3 linked regions of the Salinarimonas sp. genome follow. The protein of the gene in region 1 interacts with the protein of each later gene in a pairwise test. Links are inferred from orthologs where the notes say so. Each region holds a gene or a part of one and is shown on either strand. Other genes may lie near its edges.

Region 1 (5,978 bases):
TTTCTTCGGCAAGGGCTGCGTCGCCCATGTCTCGATGGCCCATCCCGTCGGCCCGCTGCTGCAGCAGCGCCTCTACGACGCCGGCGTCGCCGAGGGCCTCGACGTGCGCAAGAACGGCACGTACGTGTGCATGGAGGGGCCGCAATTCTCCAGCCTGGCCGAGAGCGTCTCCTACAAGCACATGGGCTACGACGTGATCGGCATGACCAACATGCCCGAGGCCAAGCTCGCCCGGGAGGCCGAGATCACCTACGCGACCGTAGCCATGGTGACCGATTACGATTGCTGGCATCCGGACCACGCGGTCGTCGACGTCGCAGCCGTGATCGCGGTGGTGAAGGCCAACGCCGCCAATGCCGCCAAGCTCGTCGCGCGGGTCGCGCGGGACTTCCCGGCGGAGCACGAGCCCTGCCCCGTCGGCTCGGACACGGCCCTCGAGGTCGCGATCATGACGGCGCCGGAGATGCGCGACCCCGCCCTGGTCGCCAAGCTGGACGCCGTGGCCGGCCGCGTGCTCAATCGCTGACCGAATCGCCCGCCTACCACCGAGACGCCGACGCAGGACCCCGATCATGGACACGCTCGCCGATCACGACATCAAGTCCGCCATCCGCACCATCCCGGACTACCCCAAGCCCGGCATCATGTTCCGGGACATCACCACCCTGCTGGGCGACACCCGCGCCTTCCGGCGCACCATCGACGAGCTGGTGAACCCCTATGCCGGCACCAAGGTCGACAAGATCGCCGGCATCGAGGCCCGCGGCTTCATCGTCGGCGGCGCCATGGCCCACCAGCTTTCGGCGGGCTTCGTGCCGATCCGTAAGAAGGGCAAGCTGCCGCACCAGGTGGTCAGCGTCGCCTACGCGCTGGAATACGGCTCCGACGAGATCGAGATCCACGCCGACGCGCTGGTCGCGGGCGAGCGGGTGGTGCTCGTCGACGACCTGATCGCCACCGGCGGCACGGCGACCGCCGCCGTCGAGCTCTTGCGCCGCATCGGCGCCGAGGTCGTGGCCTGCTGCTTCGTCGTCGACCTGCCCGACCTCGGCGGCGCCGCGCGCCTGCGGGGAATGGGGGTCGAGGTGCGGTCGCTGGTGGCGTTCGAGGGGCATTGAGGACGGGGAACGCGCACACAATTTCGGCCCCGGGCACACCCGTGACCCCAATTTAATCTTGCATTTTCCGTGCGGCGTTTTACCTATGGCGGGGAACTTATCACGGTGATAAGTGTACGCCCTGGGAAGGATGCTGATGGGTGGAGAGCCGTGGGACCCCTCCGAAGCGACAAGACGGATACGCGCGATCGCGAAGCATCATTCGCTGAACGTGACTTACACGCATCATGCGCGCGAGCAGATGCTCAAACGAGACCTCATTCTGGGTGACGTCCTGTACGTTCTGAAAAATGGCTTCGTTCACGATTCCGCACAGGCATCAACGCGCCCCGGCTACTACAAATACCGGATGCAAACAAGTACGCCGAACTCAGGGCAGCGCGATGTGCGTGTCGTTGTGATCCCGGACGAGAGGTCATTTTGGGTGAAGGTCGTCACCGTGATGTGGGTTGACGAGCCCTAATCCTCACCGCCAAGGAGAACAGAGATGCCTGCCTATCAATATGTCGAGAGCGGGCTCGATAACGTGCTCATCGAAGGCGCAACGTTCATGGTGTCCGACGACGCCGGTGAGAGCTGCATCGACATACCGAATGTAAACGGACTGCATCACGCGATCGCTGAGGCCATCGTCAACAAGCGTACCAGCATCACCGGGAAGGAACTTCGGTTCCTCCGTACGGAGATGGCAATGACGCAGTCCGAGCTGGCTGCAGTGGTTCATCGCGAGCCGCTGGCTATCAGTCGCTGGGAAAGGGGCGAAGTCGAGATCGACCGCAACGCCGAAGCGCTGATCCGGCTGTACGCGGTGGAGGAGCTGGGGCTGGAGGATGCGCCCGGCGTCGGTGAGGTAGCCGCCTGGTGCGTTCCGAATGGTAGCGACCCGACGATCATCATCGACGGCTCGGACCCCGACAATTATCGTTCCAAGCCGCTGGCTAACGCAGCCTAAGAAACGCCCGAGCGCTCTGCGCTCGGGTTATTGACTCTGGAACAAAGATAGAACTATTTTTTCGGTAGTGGACGAGCCTCGCGGCCCCTTGCTCGCGCGGCCCGCGGGGCGCACAAAGCCCTGGAGCGCAAGACAGCGGAGGCGATGATGGCCGGCGTGAACAAGGTGATCCTGGTGGGCAATCTCGGGCGCGATCCCGAGGTGCGACGCACCTCGAACGGCGACCCGGTCGTGAACCTCCGGCTCGCCACGACGGAGACGTGGCGCGACAAGGGCACGGGCGAGCGCCGCGAGAAGACCGAGTGGCACAGCGTGGTGATCTTCAACGAGCCCCTCGGCCGCATCGCCGAGCAATATCTGAAGAAGGGCTCGTCGGTGTATATCGAGGGCCAGCTCCAGACCCGGAAGTGGACAGACCGGGAAGGCAACGAGAAGTACACGACCGAGATCGTGCTCCAGCGCTATCGCGGCGAGCTCACCCTGCTTGGCGGCCGCGGAGGCGGCGGCGGCGGGGGCGGCGGCGACTACGAGGGCGGCGGCGACGAGTACGGCGGCGGCGGCGACGATTTCGGCCGCTCCTCCCCGATGGAGCGCCGCCCGGCCACGGCCGGCGGCAGCGGCGGCCAGCAGGGCGGCGGCGGCTCCTCGCGCTACAACGATCTCGACGACGACATCCCGTTCTGAGGGTCGGCGCGAGGAGGGCGGCGTTTCGCCGCCCTCCCGCTCTTCCGGAGAGCGCGCGCTCAGGCCGCCCGCGCCTCGTCGTGACGGATCTGGCCGAGGAACTCTCGCATTCGCAGGCGCAACATCTCCGCCTGGCGCGACAGCTCGCCCGACGCCGAGAGCACCTGGCTCGCGGCAGAGCCCGTCTCGTCGGCGGCCGCGCCCACGCTCGCGATGCTGGCGTCCACCTCGCCCGTGCGCGCAGCCGCCTGACCGATATTGGACGAGATCTCGCCGGTCGCCGCGCCCTGCTGCTCGAGCGCAGAGGAGATGCTCGCCATGCCCTCGCTGATCGAGCCGATGGTGCGCCCGATGGCGCCGATCGTCCCAACCGCGGCGTTCGTCGCCGTCTGCATGCCGGAGATCTGCTGAGCGATCTCGTCCGTCGCCTTCGCCGTCTGGTCGGCGAGCGTCTTCACCTCGGCGGCCACGACCGCGAAGCCCTTCCCGGCCGCGCCCGCACGCGCCGCCTCGATCGTGGCGTTGAGCGCGAGCAGGTTGGTCTGGGCGGCGATGCCGGAAATCAGCTCGACCACGTTGCCGATGCGCTGCGCCGTCGCGGAAAGCGCCTCGATCTCCGCGTTCGAGCGCTCGGCTTCCGAGACGGCGTGCCGCGCCGTGCCGTTGGCCTGGGAGGTCTGGCGCCCGATCTCGGCGACGGAGCTCGACAATTCCTCGACCGTGCCGGCCACGGCCTGGACGTTGCCGCTCGCGGCGGAGGACGCCGCGCGCACGGCCGCGGATTGACGGCTCGTCTCCTCGGCGGTGGCGGAGAGGCTCCGGGCCGCGCTTTCCAGCTCCGTCGCCGCCGACGCGATCTGGTCGATCAGCGCGCCGACGGAGGCCTCGAAGTCGCCGGCGAGCCGCGCCATGGCGGCACGCTTCTCGGCCTCCTGCCGCGCCTCGACCTCGGCCTGCTCGGCCCGCAGGCGCTCCACCTCGATGGCGTTCTCCTTGAAGACGACCACGGCGCGGGCCATGGCGCCGATCTCGTCGGCGCGCTCGGCGCCGGCGATCTCGGTGTCGAGCGCGCCGCCGGCGAGCCGGGCCATGGCGTCCGTGAGACGCTCGATGGGACGGGTGACGCGAGCGAGGACGAGCCGGACGGCCGCGAGCGACGCGAGAACGGCGAGGGCGAGCGCGATGGCCGAGAGCGTCATGCCCCGACGCTGCTCCTGCGCCTCGCGGGCGACGAGCCCCGCGGAATGACGGGTAGCGGCCTCGGAGAGGGCGAGGATCGACCCGATGCCGTCCGTCGCGGCCGTGATCCACTGCCCGGCCGACAGGGGATAGGGCGCGCCGGCTGCGCTCGCCGCGTAGACTTGCGTGCGCACCTCGCCGAACCGGCCGAAGAAGCGCGAGCGAACCGCCGCGATCGCCGCGGCCAGCTCCGGGCCACCGACCTCGCGTCGCTCGAAGGCCTCCACCGTGCTCCAGGACGCCTCGACCCGTCCGCGCAGGGCGCCCAGCCGGCTCAGATCCTCGGCCGAGAGCCGGCCTCCGGCGGCGATCGCGGCCCCGATCTGCGCGCGCTCGCGCCCGGCGAACTCGCTCATCGTGAACACGGCGTCGCGCAGCTCCTGCGTGAGCTGCAGCTCCGCCGCGATCGTCTCCGGGAGCACGTAGGCCGCCTGACGCAACGACTGCGACGCCATGATCAGGCGCGTCGCGGTCGGTAGCCACTCGGCGGCGACCCCGGTCGAGCGCTGCAGGACCGGGCGCTGAAGCGCCTCGTCCGCGCGCCGCCGCACCCCCGCCAGCGCCGCGTGCGCCGCCTCGGCCTCCGCGAGCAGGGCGGCCTTGTTCGGGAAGTCGGTTCCCGTCTCGATCGACGCGACGGCCTCGGCGAAGGCGGCGTCCCCCCTGCTCCTCAGCGCGGCGAGCTGCGCGACGAGCTCCGCGGAGGCGGGATCGGGCGCGTTCAGCGCCGCATACGTCGTGCCGCGCTCGAGCGCCCAAGCGGCGGCGCTGCCCATGAGGAGGCTGGCCTTCTCGTCGCTCTGCGCCGTCGTGGTCGCGTTCTCGAGCCGATCCACGCTTTCGGCCAGGTCCAGCCCACCGAGCGCGATCGCGACGGCGGCGAGCAGCGCCACCACACCGATGACACTATTCCGGATGGTAAGACGCGTTTTTCCTGCGCCCCCGGCAAGCGGACCCGCATTCTTGACGTTGCTGTTCGACATGAGAACACCTGACGAAGTCTACACCTAACTCCGATCGGATGCTCGCGCGCGAATGAACAAACCCATAAAGACCCCGTCCGAGACGTGAACTTCTATGGAACCCCGTACTCTTACGTAATGATTATTTTCTCACACACAGCATCGACGCCTTCGCCCGACGCGTGGTTTCATCATTTGCGTCCAGCCGCGGGCGCACCCCTATTCCGACGGCGCGTTCGCCTGCGGGCGCAGCCGTCGCAGCAGCAGCCCGAGTCCGTAGGTGAGCTGCAGCATCGCGGCGAGGCCCGCCGCGCGGCCGACGAGCACGGCCGTCGGCAGGTCGGCCAGCGCATCCATGATCACCTGCGTCGCGAGCCCGAGCATCAGCCCGAGCGCGAAGGCCGGCAGGCCGAGATAGACGCCCGCCGTGAGGCCGAACACGGCTCCCGTCGCGAGGAGCACGACGTACATCCGCCCGCCACCTCCGTTCCCACACGCGCGGTCGCACCGCGCTCGCCGAATAACATAGCATAATTTCGATACGTGCACGGCCCGGCTCGACGGTTCTCACAGGATCCGCACGCGGGAACCCCGGCGCGACCTTCGCCGTTCGCTCGTCCCGTATCCCCCGCGAAAGGTCCCCGCATGCTCGAGCGAAGGCCGCTCGCCGACCCCGCGAAGGGCGGCGTCGAGGCTCGGGACGGCGATCGCCCCTCCCCCGTCGTCGAGACGCGCCTCAACCGGGCGGCGGCCGTGTCCCTGCACGTCTGCGCGCTGGTGCTCGGCGTCGGCGCGCTCTATTTCGCGCGCGACGTCTTCCTGCCCGTGGCCCTGGCGATCCTCGTGGCGCTGACGTTGAGCCCGATCGTGCGCGGCCTCGACCGCCGCGGGCTGCCCGGCTGGCTCACCGCGCCGACGCTGGTCGTCGGCCTCGTCGGCGTGCTCGGCCTCGGCGCCTACCTCTTGAGCTATCCGCTCGCCGAATGGCTGGCGCGCGCGCCCGAGATCGGCCGCGAGCTGGAA
Region 2 (4,894 bases), 2.9 Mb from region 1 along the record:
ACCGCGCGCGTGCGACCGCCCTTGCCGACGACGGTGAGGCGCCCCCCGGCCTCGAGCGGCGCGTCGCGACGCGCGATGCCGAGCGCCTCCGAGATGCGCAGGCCCGCGCCGTAGAGCAGGGCGAGCACCGCCGCGTCCCGGGCGAGCACCCAGTCCGGCTTGTCCTCGTCGGCGCGTGTGGCCGGGTCGGCGAGCGCCACGGCGGCCGGGGCGGGGAGGGGCCGCGGCAGGTCGCGCCTGCGTTTGGGGCCTCGCACGGCCGCGATCCCGGACATCTCGACGCCTGCGTCGCGCGCGAGCCGCCGCGCGAAGCCGCGCACGGCGGCGAGCTTGCGCGAGAGCGTGGCGTCGACGGCGCCCTCCCGTCGTCTGGCGGCGAGGAAGGCGCGCAGATCCCGCGCCGGCAGAGCCGCGATCGCGGCCGCATCCGGAGGCGCGCCGAGATGCTCGGCGAGGAAGGCGAGGAATTGCCGGATGTCGCGTCCATAGGCCTCGATCGTGTTCGGCGCGTAGCGCCTCTCGGTCGCGAGGGCGACGAGATGGGCGCGCAGGGCGGCGTCGACGTCGGGGGCGATCATCACGGGGCTCGACCGTAGCGCCGGCTGGCGCGATGGCGTAAGTCTCGTCGCGCAGGCTCACCAAAGCGTCAACGCGCAACCGATCTCATGTCCCAGACGCTGGCGGACGTCCTCGTCCCGCTGCCCCTCGACACCCTGTTCAGCTACCGCCTGCCGGAGGGCTATCGCCCGCGGGTCGGGGAGACCGTGCGCGCGCCCTTCGGCCAGCGCGAGGTGGCCGGCGTGGTCTGGGGCCTGCGCGAGGGGGCGGGCGACAATCTCAAGACCCTGTCGGGACCGCTGGAGGGGCCGCACTTCGCCGAGCCGCTGCGGAAGCTGATCGACTTCGTCGCCCGCTGGACCCTGGCGCCCCGCGGGGCCGTGCTCGCCATGGCCCTCAAGCTCCCCGACGAGAGCCGCCCCGAGGCGCCGCGCGTCGGCGTGCGCGCCACGGGCGCGCTGCCCAGGCGGATGACGCCGGCTCGCGAGCGCGTGCTCGCCGCCGCCGCCGACGGCCTGGCGCGGCCCAAGCGCGAGCTCGCCCTCGCCGCGGGGGTGAGCGCCGGCGTCGTCGACGGGCTCGTCGACGAGGGCGCGCTCGAGGCGCTCGCGCTCGCGGAGCCGCCGCGCCCCGCGCCGGATCCGGCCCACGCCGCCCCGCGCCTGTCGCCGGCCCAGGCCGACGCCGCCGCCGCCCTCGCCGCTGCCGTGCGCGCGACGGGGGAGGGGCCGCCGCCGCCGGTCCTGCTCGAGGGCGTCACCGGCGCGGGCAAGACGGAGGTCTATTTCGAGGCCATCGCCGAGGCCCTGCGGCAGGGCGGGCAGAGCCTGATCCTGATGCCGGAGATCGCGCTCACGGGCCAGTTCCTCGAGCGCTTCGCCCGCCGCTTCGGCGTGCGCCCCGCCGCCTGGCACTCCGCCGTCACCGGCCGGCGGCGCGAGCGGCTCTACGCCGACGTCGCCTCCGGCGCGGCGACGGTCGTCGTCGGCGCGCGCTCGGCGCTCTTCCTGCCCTATGCCGACCTCAAGCTCGTCGTCGTCGACGAGGAGCACGACGCTGGCTACAAGCAGGAGGACGGCGTCCATTACCACGCCCGCGACATGGCGGTGATCCGCGCCCGGCTCGAGCCCGCCGCGATCGTGCTCGCCTCCGCGACCCCCTCGCTCGAGAGCCGGGTCAACGCCGAGCGCGGGCGCTACGCCCATATCCGCCTGCCCGAGCGCTTCGGCGGGCGCACGCTGCCCGACATCGCGGCGATCGACATGCGCGCCAACGGCCCGCCGCAGGGGCGCTGGATCGCGCCGCCGCTCGCGGCGGCGGTGGAGGCCGCGACGGCGCGCGGCGAGCAGGCGCTGCTCTTCCTCAACCGCCGGGGCTTCGCGCCGCTCACGCTCTGCCGCGCCTGCGGGCATCGCTACGAGTGCCCGAACTGCACCGCCTGGCTCGTCGAGCACCGTTTCCGCCGGGCGCTCGTCTGCCATCATTGCGGCCATGTCGAGCGCCGGCCGGACCATTGCCCGTCCTGCGGCGGGGTCGACACGATCACGCCCTGCGGGCCCGGCGTCGAGCGCATCGCCGAGGAGGCGGCGACCCTCTTTCCGGGCAAGCGTGTCATCACGCTTTCCTCCGACTTCCCCGGCGGCGCCGAGCGCATGCGCGCGGAGCTCGACGCCGTCGCCGAGGGCGCCTGCGACATCGTCATCGGCACGCAGCTCGTGGCCAAGGGCCACAACTTCCCGCTCCTGTCGGTGGTGGGCGTCGTCGACGCCGATCTCGGCCTCACCTCCGGCGACCCCCGCGCGGCGGAGCGGACCTTCCAGCTGCTCCAGCAGGTGACCGGCCGCGCCGGGCGCGGCGACAAGCCCGGGCGCGCGCTGCTCCAGACCTACCAGCCCGGCCATCCCGTGATCGCGGCGCTGCTCTCGGGCGACGCCGAGCGCTTCTATTCCGAGGAGCAGGCGGCCCGCGAGGCGGCGCGCCTGCCGCCCTTCGGGCGTCTCGCGGCGCTCGTGATCGCAGGCGCCGACAAGGACGCGACCCACGCCTACGCCCGCGAGCTCGTCCGCGCGGCGCACGGCATGGGCGTTCTCGACGCCGACCTCTCCGTGCTCGGCCCGGCCGAGGCCCCGCTCGCCATGATCCGCGGCCGCCACCGCGTGCGCATCCTGGTCCGCGCCGCCCGCGATCGCGACCTCCAGGGCTTCCTGCGCGACTGGCTCGCCGCCGGGCCGAAGCCGAAGGGCGGGATCCGGGTCACCGTGGACGTGGACCCGCAGAGCTTCCTGTGAGAGAGAGCATGTCATCCCCGGCCGGAGCGCCGAAGGCGCGCAGGGGAAGGGGACCCAGCACGACTCTTCGCCGCGAAGCGGCGGCATTCGGCGGCGACCAGCCGCCTGGCCGGCGGCCGAAGGAGCGCCTTCGGCGCGACATTCCGCGCTGGGTCCCCTTCCCCTGCGCCGGCTGACGCCGGCTTCGGCCGGGGATGACACCCTCACACGAACAGCACCCGCTCCCGCACCGTGAACCGGCCGCCGTCCACCTGCTCGACCAGCGCCACCTGGTCGACCAGCATCCCCGGTTCCGGCACGCGCTCGGCGTAGAGGGCGGCGAGCTCGGCCTCCAGCGTCGCGACCTGCGCGGCGGGGGCGCGGCCGGCGAGCGTCAGGTGGAAGCGGAAGAGGTCGAGGACGCCGGGATAGCCGTAGGTCATCAGGTTCTCGCGCTGGCGCTCGCTGAGGCGCTCCGGATCGCGGCGCGCGATCTCGGCGTCGGTGAGGGGCGCGCGAAAGGGCTCGAAGCCGAGCACCAGGTCGCGCTCGAGCGCGATCAGCTCCGGCGTCGGCGCGGGCTCGACGAGGGCGATGAAGGCGTCGCCGGCGGCGTTCGCGCCCACCGCCTTCACCGCGAGCCGCGGCAGCCGGAAGGCCGCGCGATCCGCGCAGAAATCGGCCAGCGCCGCGCTCAGCTGCTCCACGGTCCGGCCCTCGGCGAGACGGAAGGGCGCTTTCATCGTGGCGTGGAAGCCGTAGCGGCGCGGGTCCTCGGTGAGCCGGTGGAAGTCGCCCGGATCCTGCGAGGGCGGCACGATCTGGGGCACGTCCGCGCCGCTCTCGGCGTCGTAGCCGAGCACGCCGCAGCCGAAGGCCCACAGGTCCGAGAGCGCCTGGGGGACGAGGTAGAGACCGTAGCGGATCGTCATAGGCCGAGCGCGCCTCCGTCGGATCGCGGGTCGTGGACGGCCTCGACGCGGCCGTCGCGGGGGTGCTTCACCAGCATGCCGGCATGGCCGAGCGTATCGGAATAGGGCGCGTCGAGCACCTCGACCGGATGGCCGAGGCGCTCGAGCCCGGCGATCACGCTCTCGTCGAAGCGGCTCTCGAGCTTCAGGGTGGTCGAGCTCTCGCCCCAGGTGCGCCCGAGCAGCCAGCGCGGCGCGTCCACCGCTTCGGCCGGGGAGAGCCCGGCGCGGTAGCGCGTCAGCACCTGCGCCTGCGTCTGCGGCTGGCCGTCGCCGCCCATGCAGCCGTAGGGCACGACCCGCCCGTCGGCGAAGCGGGCCAGCGCGGGATTGAGCGTGTGGAAGGGCTTGGCCCCCGGCGCGAGCGGGTTCGCGGCGCGGGCGTCGAGCGGGAAGGCGGTGCCGCGGTTCTGCATCGTGATCCCGGTCGCCGGCAGCACGCAGCCGGAGCCGTATTCCCAGTAGACCGACTGGATGAACGACACGGCGAGCCCGTCATCGTCGATGGCGCCCATCCAGACCGTGTCCGCCTCCGAGCCCGGATGCGGATAGGGCGCGGCGCGGGACATCGAGATCTCGGCGGCGGCGCGGGCGAAGCGCTCCTCGGACAGGTGATCCTGCGCGTCCCGCGCGAGCCGCGCCGGGTCGACGGCGACGCGATCGCGCAGGCGGAACGCCTGCTTCACGGCCTCGACGAGCCCGTGATGCCAGGCCGCGTCGTCGACGCGCCCGAGCGCCAGCCGCTCGGCGATGCCGAGGATGGCGAGCGCCGCGACGCCCTGGCTCGGCGGGGGCAGGTTGTAGACGTCGAGGCCGGGCAGGCGGATCGAGAGCGGCCGCACGACGCGGGCCTCGTAGCGGCGCAGGTCCGCGCGCGTCACCGGCGCGCCGAGGCGCTCGAGGTCGGCGGCGATCTCGCGGGAGACGTCGCCCTCGTAGAAGTCCCGCAGGCCCGCCTCGGCGAGGTAGGCCAGCGTGTCGGCGAGCTTCGTCAGCCGCCGCGGCGCGCCGGCGGCGGGCGGCTCGCCGTCGAGGAAGTAGCTCTCGACGAAGCCCGGCGCCGCCCTCAGGTCGGCGTGCGCGGTGGGGAGATCCGTG
Region 3 (4,708 bases), 1.4 Mb from region 1 along the record:
GTCCCGCGCGACCCCAAGACCGTGCTGCAGGAACATCTCCAGGGCCGCGGGGAGGCGCCGCCGCGCTACGCGCTCCTCGACCGGACGGGGCCCGAGCACGCGCCGCTGTTCAAGGTCGGCGTCGTGATCGCGGGAATGGAGACGATCGCGGGGGAGGGGCCGAGCAAGCGCGCGGCCGAACAGGACGGCGCGCGGGCCGTTCTGGTGCATCTGGGCTTGTGGAAGGACGCCGATGGCGGAGCATGAGGACGAGACCCCCGCAGGTGCGGGCGAGGAGACGGGCGAGGTGGGCGCGGGGCCGACGACGGCGGGCTTCGTCGCGCTGATCGGCGCGCCCAACGCCGGCAAGTCGACGCTGCTCAACCAGCTCGTCGGCACCAAGGTGTCGATCGTCTCGCGCAAGGTGCAGACGACGCGTGCGCTGGTGCGCGGCATCGCCATCCAGGGCCGCGCGCAGATCGTCTTCGTCGACACGCCGGGCATCTTCAAGCCCAAGCGCCGGCTCGACCGGGCGATGGTCACCTCGGCCTGGGGCGGCGCCGCGGACGCGGACGCCGTGTGCCTGCTCGTCGACGCGCGCAAGGGCATCGACGACGAGGTCGAGGCCATCGTCGCGAAGCTCGCCGAGGTGCGCCGGCCGAAGATCCTCGTCCTCAACAAGATCGACGTGATCGAGCGCACGAAGCTGCTCGCCCTCGCCGCCGCGCTCAACGAGAAGGCCTCCTTCGACCACACCTTCATGATCTCGGCGCTCAAGGGCGACGGCGTCGAGCGGCTGATGGAGACGCTGGCCGGCATGATGCCGGAGGGCCCCTGGCTCTACCCGGAGGACCAGATCTCGGACGCGCCGCTGCGCATGCTCGCCGCCGAGATCACCCGCGAGAAGATCTACGAGCGCCTCCACGAGGAGCTGCCCTACGAGAGCCACGTCGAGACCGAGAGCTGGGAGGCGCGCCCGGACGGCTCGGCTCGCGTCGAGCAGACGATCTACGTGGCCCGCGAGAGCCAGCGCAAGATCGTGCTCGGCGAGGGCGGGCGCACCATCAAGGCCATCGGCCAGTCGGCGCGCAAGGACATCGCCGAGGCCGCCGAGCACCCGGTCCACCTCTTCCTGTTCGTGAAGGTGCGCGAGCGCTGGGTCGACGATCCGGAGCGCTACCGGGCGATGGGGCTCGAGTTTCCGAAGGGGTGAGAGGCGCCCGGCCATGGAATGGAGCGACGACGGCATCGTTCTCGGCGCCCGCTCCCATGGCGAGAGCGGCGCGATCCTCGAGCTGCTGACCAAGGCGCACGGCCGCCATCTCGGCTATCTCCACGGCGGGCGCTCGAAGCGGCTCGCGGCCGTGATCCAGCCGGGCAACACCGTCGCGGCGAGCTGGCGCGCGCGGATCGACGAGCAGATGGGGACCTACACGGTCGAGCCGCTGGTCGCGCGCTCCGGCGCGCTGATGGGCTCGCGCCTCGCGCTCTACGGCCTGGGCACGATGGCGGCGCTGCTGCGGGCGCTGCCGGAGCGCGACCCGCATCCGGCGCTCTACGCGGCCGCGGAGGCGCTCGTGTCTCATCTCGACGACCCGGAGATCGCGCCGCGCCTGTTCGTCGCCTTCGAGCTCGCGCTCCTCGCGGAGCTCGGCTTCGGCCTCGATCTCGCCCGCTGCGCGGCGACCGGCGCGCAGGAGGGGCTCGTCTACGTCTCGCCGAAGACCGGGCGCGCCGTCTCGCGCGAGGCGGGGGCGCCCTATGCGGAGCGGCTCCTGCCGCTGCCGGCCTTCCTGTCGAGCCGGGAGACGGACGCGGACCCGCCGCCGCGGGAGCTCGCACAGGGCTTCGCCCTGACCGGCCATTTCCTGGAACGCTACGTCTTCGCGCCGCGCGACCTCGCCCTCCCGCCCGAGCGCGCCCGCTTCGTCGCGCTTCTCGCCCGGGAGGACTGACGCTCCGGCTCAGAAGAAGTAGACGAAGATCAGGATCACCGCGACGACGAACACCACGGTCGAGATCACGCCGAGCTTGCCCATGTAGCGGGCCTGGGCGTTCTCGTCCGGGTTCGGGTCGACGTTCTCGATCTCGCCCGGCGGCAGGCGGCGCGGAGGGCCCCCGGTGCGGCGGCGCTTCCAGGTCTGGTAGGCGCCGAAGGCGATCGCGAGCCCCAGCAGGATGGGCATCACGATGATGGTCAAAGACCAGATGAGACCCTGTGCACCGTCGACTTCCACGCCGTGTCCTCCTATTGACGCTACGCTCGCGAGGTCAACCGGACGCGGGCGGCGACGGTTCCGGCCGGGAACGAGGGCGACATGCAGGTGATCATCTTCGAGGTCTGGCCGAACGAGGGGAAGCGCGCCGACTACATGGCCATGGCCGCCGAGCTGCGGGGCCTGCTCGAGACCATCCCCGGCTTCGTCTCGGTCGAGCGCTTCGAGAGCCTGACCGAGCCCGGCAAGCTGCTCTCGCTCTCGTTCTGGGAGGACGAGGACGCCATCGCGGCCTGGCGCGAGACCCGCGCCCACCGCGTCGCCCAGGCGCTCGGTCGCGCCGAGATGTTCGCCGACTATCGGCTGCGCGTCGCGGCGGTGTCGCGCGATTACGGCATGACCGATCGCGCCCAGGCGCCGCAGGACAGCCGCGCCGCGCACGGGTGAGGCGTGCCGCCCTCAATACGAGCGCGGCAGCCCCAGAACGTGCTCGGCGAGATGGGCGAGGATCAGGTTCGTCGAGATCGGCGCGACCTGGTAGAGCCGCGTCTCGCGGAACTTGCGCTCGACGTCGTATTCCGCCGCGAAGCCGAAGCCGCCATGGGTCTGGACGCAGACGTTGGCGGCCTCGAAGGAGGCGTCGGCGGCGAGCATCTTGGCCATGTTCGCCTCCGCCCCGCAGGCCTCGCCGGCCTCGTAGAGCCGCGCCGCCTCGCGTACCATCAGCTCCGCCGCGCGCATCTGCGCATAGGCCTTGGCGATGGGGAACTGGACGCCCTGGTTCTGGCCGATGGGGCGGCCGAAGACCACGCGCTCCCTGGCGTAGGCGCCCGCCCTGTCGATGAACCACTTGGCGTCGCCGACGCATTCGGCGGCGATGAGGATGCGCTCGGCGTTCATCCCCGAGAGGATGTAGCGGAAGCCACGGCCCTCCTCGCCGATCAGGTTCTCGGCCGGCACCCGCAGGTCGTCGAAGAAGATCTCCGTCGTCGCGTGGTTCATCATCGTGCGGATCGGCCTGAGCGTGAGCCCGTTCCCCAGCGCCGCGCGCATGTCGACGAGGAAGACCGAGAGCCCGTCCGTCCGCTTGGCGCAGGCCTCGCGCGGCGTGGTGCGGGCGAGAAGGATCATCAGGTCGGAATGGGCGGCCCGGCTCGTCCAGATCTTCTGCCCGTTGACGACGTAATGGTCGCCCTCGCGCCGCGCCGTGGTGCGCAGGGCCGTCGTGTCGGTGCCCGACGTCGGCTCGGTGACGCCGAAGGCCTGGAGCCGCAGGCGGCCCGCGGCGATGTCGGGCAGGAAGCGCGCCTTCTGCGCGTCCGAGCCGTGGCGCAGCAGCGTGCCCATGACGTACATCTGCGCGTGGCAGGCGGCGCCGTTGCCGCCGGAGCGCTGGATCTCCTCGAGGATCGCCGCCGCTGCCGAGAGCGGCAGCCCGGCGCCGCCGTACTCCTCGGGGATCAGCGCGGCGAGATAGCCGGCTTCGGTCAGCGCCTCGACGAAGGCGGTGGGATAGGCGCCCTCGCGGTCGAGCGCGCGCCAATAGGCGTCCGGAAACGCCTCGCAGAGCTTCGCCACCGCCTCCCGGATCTCGCGATGGTCCTCGGTCGTCGTCCGCATCCGCGCCTCCGTGTCGAACACACCAGATCTAGCTAACCGGCGCGGCGCCGTCTGGCCAGAAGGCGGTGAGGCCACCTCGGATTCGCATTCGGCGCGTGGGTGACGCGGCCCGGCGCGCACCGGCGGCGGCGCGCAACTCGTTCGTCTGCAAAGGATTGGGGCGACGAACTACGTCTTTTCGCATGATTCGCGCGTGGTACGCTCGCCTCGATCATGGGGGCACGCCATGAATATGCAGTTGCACGATAGTCTGCGCCCCGGCTCTTGGGGACAGGTCTTCAATCTCTTCCGCCGCCGGGGATCGGACCTCGTCTGCGCGGTGCCGCTCGACCGGGCGATTCCTCCTTTCGTCGACGACGAATGGGAATATCTGTGCGAGGCGGACGCCGCTTCGTCGCTGCCCGGATTCGACTACGGCAGCGTCGCCGGCCGAGCGCGCCGGCATGGCTTTTCCTTCTTCCGCACGGGTCCGCGCGCCGCCTGAGCGCCGTGCTCCGCCTTGCCGCGAACCGTCTTCGGGTCTTGCGAAAACAATCCGGGCCCCCGGCGAAATACCTTGGTATTTCCACGCATTAGCCGAATGTCCTGGTTACGGCGCCGTTCGACTCGGTCATAGAGTGTCGCACGCTCGGTTCCGCACAGGCGGAACGGGGCAGCCGCGTCGCGCCGGGGAGGGTGCGAGACGGGACGCCTGGCATGCGCATCATCGCGTAGGCCGTGGCTCCGGTTCCGGAAAGGGGACGCGGCGGGGGAACCGCAAAACTCAGGTGGGCGCACATGATGAGCCAAAACGACCGCGATCAGAAATACTGGAAGGCGAATCTCAGCCTCGTCCGCAACTGCCTCATCGTCTGGGCGGTCGTGGCGTTCGGCTTCGCCATCATCCTGCGGCC

What was found. The genes of interacting proteins can lie anywhere in the genome.
Region 2: the proteins of ssb (region 1) and ABL310_RS19435 interact in binary tests that used the Escherichia coli proteins (3 or more experiments, as listed by UniProt). The link is inferred for Salinarimonas sp. from one-to-one orthologs.
Region 3: the proteins of ssb (region 1) and recO interact in binary tests that used the Escherichia coli proteins (3 or more experiments, as listed by UniProt). The link is inferred for Salinarimonas sp. from one-to-one orthologs.

Annotation. Positions count from the first base shown.
Region 1 is NZ_CP157794.1:1,265,103-1,271,080, reverse strand. The notes cover bases 1,259-3,984. They hold ssb (single-stranded DNA-binding protein), read left to right. Parts: upstream 1,259-2,214; coding sequence 2,215-2,754; downstream 2,755-3,984. Other genes in these bases: ABL310_RS05885 (HAMP domain-containing methyl-accepting chemotaxis protein), read right to left, coding at 2,814-3,984; ABL310_RS05895 (transcriptional regulator), read left to right, coding at 1,606-2,070; ABL310_RS05900 (DUF4258 domain-containing protein), read left to right, coding at 1,259-1,581. Outside these bases: ABL310_RS05910 (S-methyl-5'-thioadenosine phosphorylase), read left to right, coding at 1-526; ABL310_RS05905 (adenine phosphoribosyltransferase), read left to right, coding at 573-1,118; more of ABL310_RS05900, read left to right, coding at 1,255-1,258; more of ABL310_RS05885, read right to left, coding at 3,985-4,976; ABL310_RS05880 (hypothetical protein), read right to left, coding at 5,175-5,426; ABL310_RS05875 (AI-2E family transporter), read left to right, coding at 5,601-5,978. UniProt on the Escherichia coli protein: Plays an important role in DNA replication, recombination and repair. Binds to ssDNA and to an array of partner proteins to recruit them to their sites of action during DNA metabolism. Acts as a sliding platform that migrates on DNA via reptation.
Region 2 is NZ_CP157794.1:4,150,655-4,155,548, reverse strand. Bases 261-3,255 are described here. They hold ABL310_RS19435 (primosomal protein N'), read left to right. Parts: upstream 261-665; coding sequence 666-2,846; downstream 2,847-3,255. Other genes in these bases: ABL310_RS19430 (DUF1045 domain-containing protein), read right to left, coding at 3,050-3,255; ABL310_RS19440 (tyrosine recombinase XerC), read right to left, coding at 261-578. Also shown: more of ABL310_RS19440, read right to left, coding at 1-260; more of ABL310_RS19430, read right to left, coding at 3,256-3,757; ABL310_RS19425 (gamma-glutamyltransferase), read right to left, coding at 3,754-4,894.
Region 3 is NZ_CP157794.1:2,699,844-2,704,551, reverse strand. Bases 261-3,069 are described here. They hold recO (DNA repair protein RecO), read left to right. Parts: upstream 261-1,205; coding sequence 1,206-1,934; downstream 1,935-3,069. Other genes in these bases: ABL310_RS12495 (acyl-CoA dehydrogenase family protein), read right to left, coding at 2,655-3,069; ABL310_RS12500 (antibiotic biosynthesis monooxygenase), read left to right, coding at 2,298-2,642; ABL310_RS12505 (hypothetical protein), read right to left, coding at 1,944-2,216; era (GTPase Era), read left to right, coding at 261-1,192. Also shown: rnc (ribonuclease III), read left to right, coding at 1-246; more of era, read left to right, coding at 233-260; more of ABL310_RS12495, read right to left, coding at 3,070-3,815; ABL310_RS12490 (hypothetical protein), read left to right, coding at 4,042-4,299; ABL310_RS12485 (DUF4212 domain-containing protein), read left to right, coding at 4,596-4,708. UniProt on the Escherichia coli protein: Involved in DNA repair and RecF pathway recombination.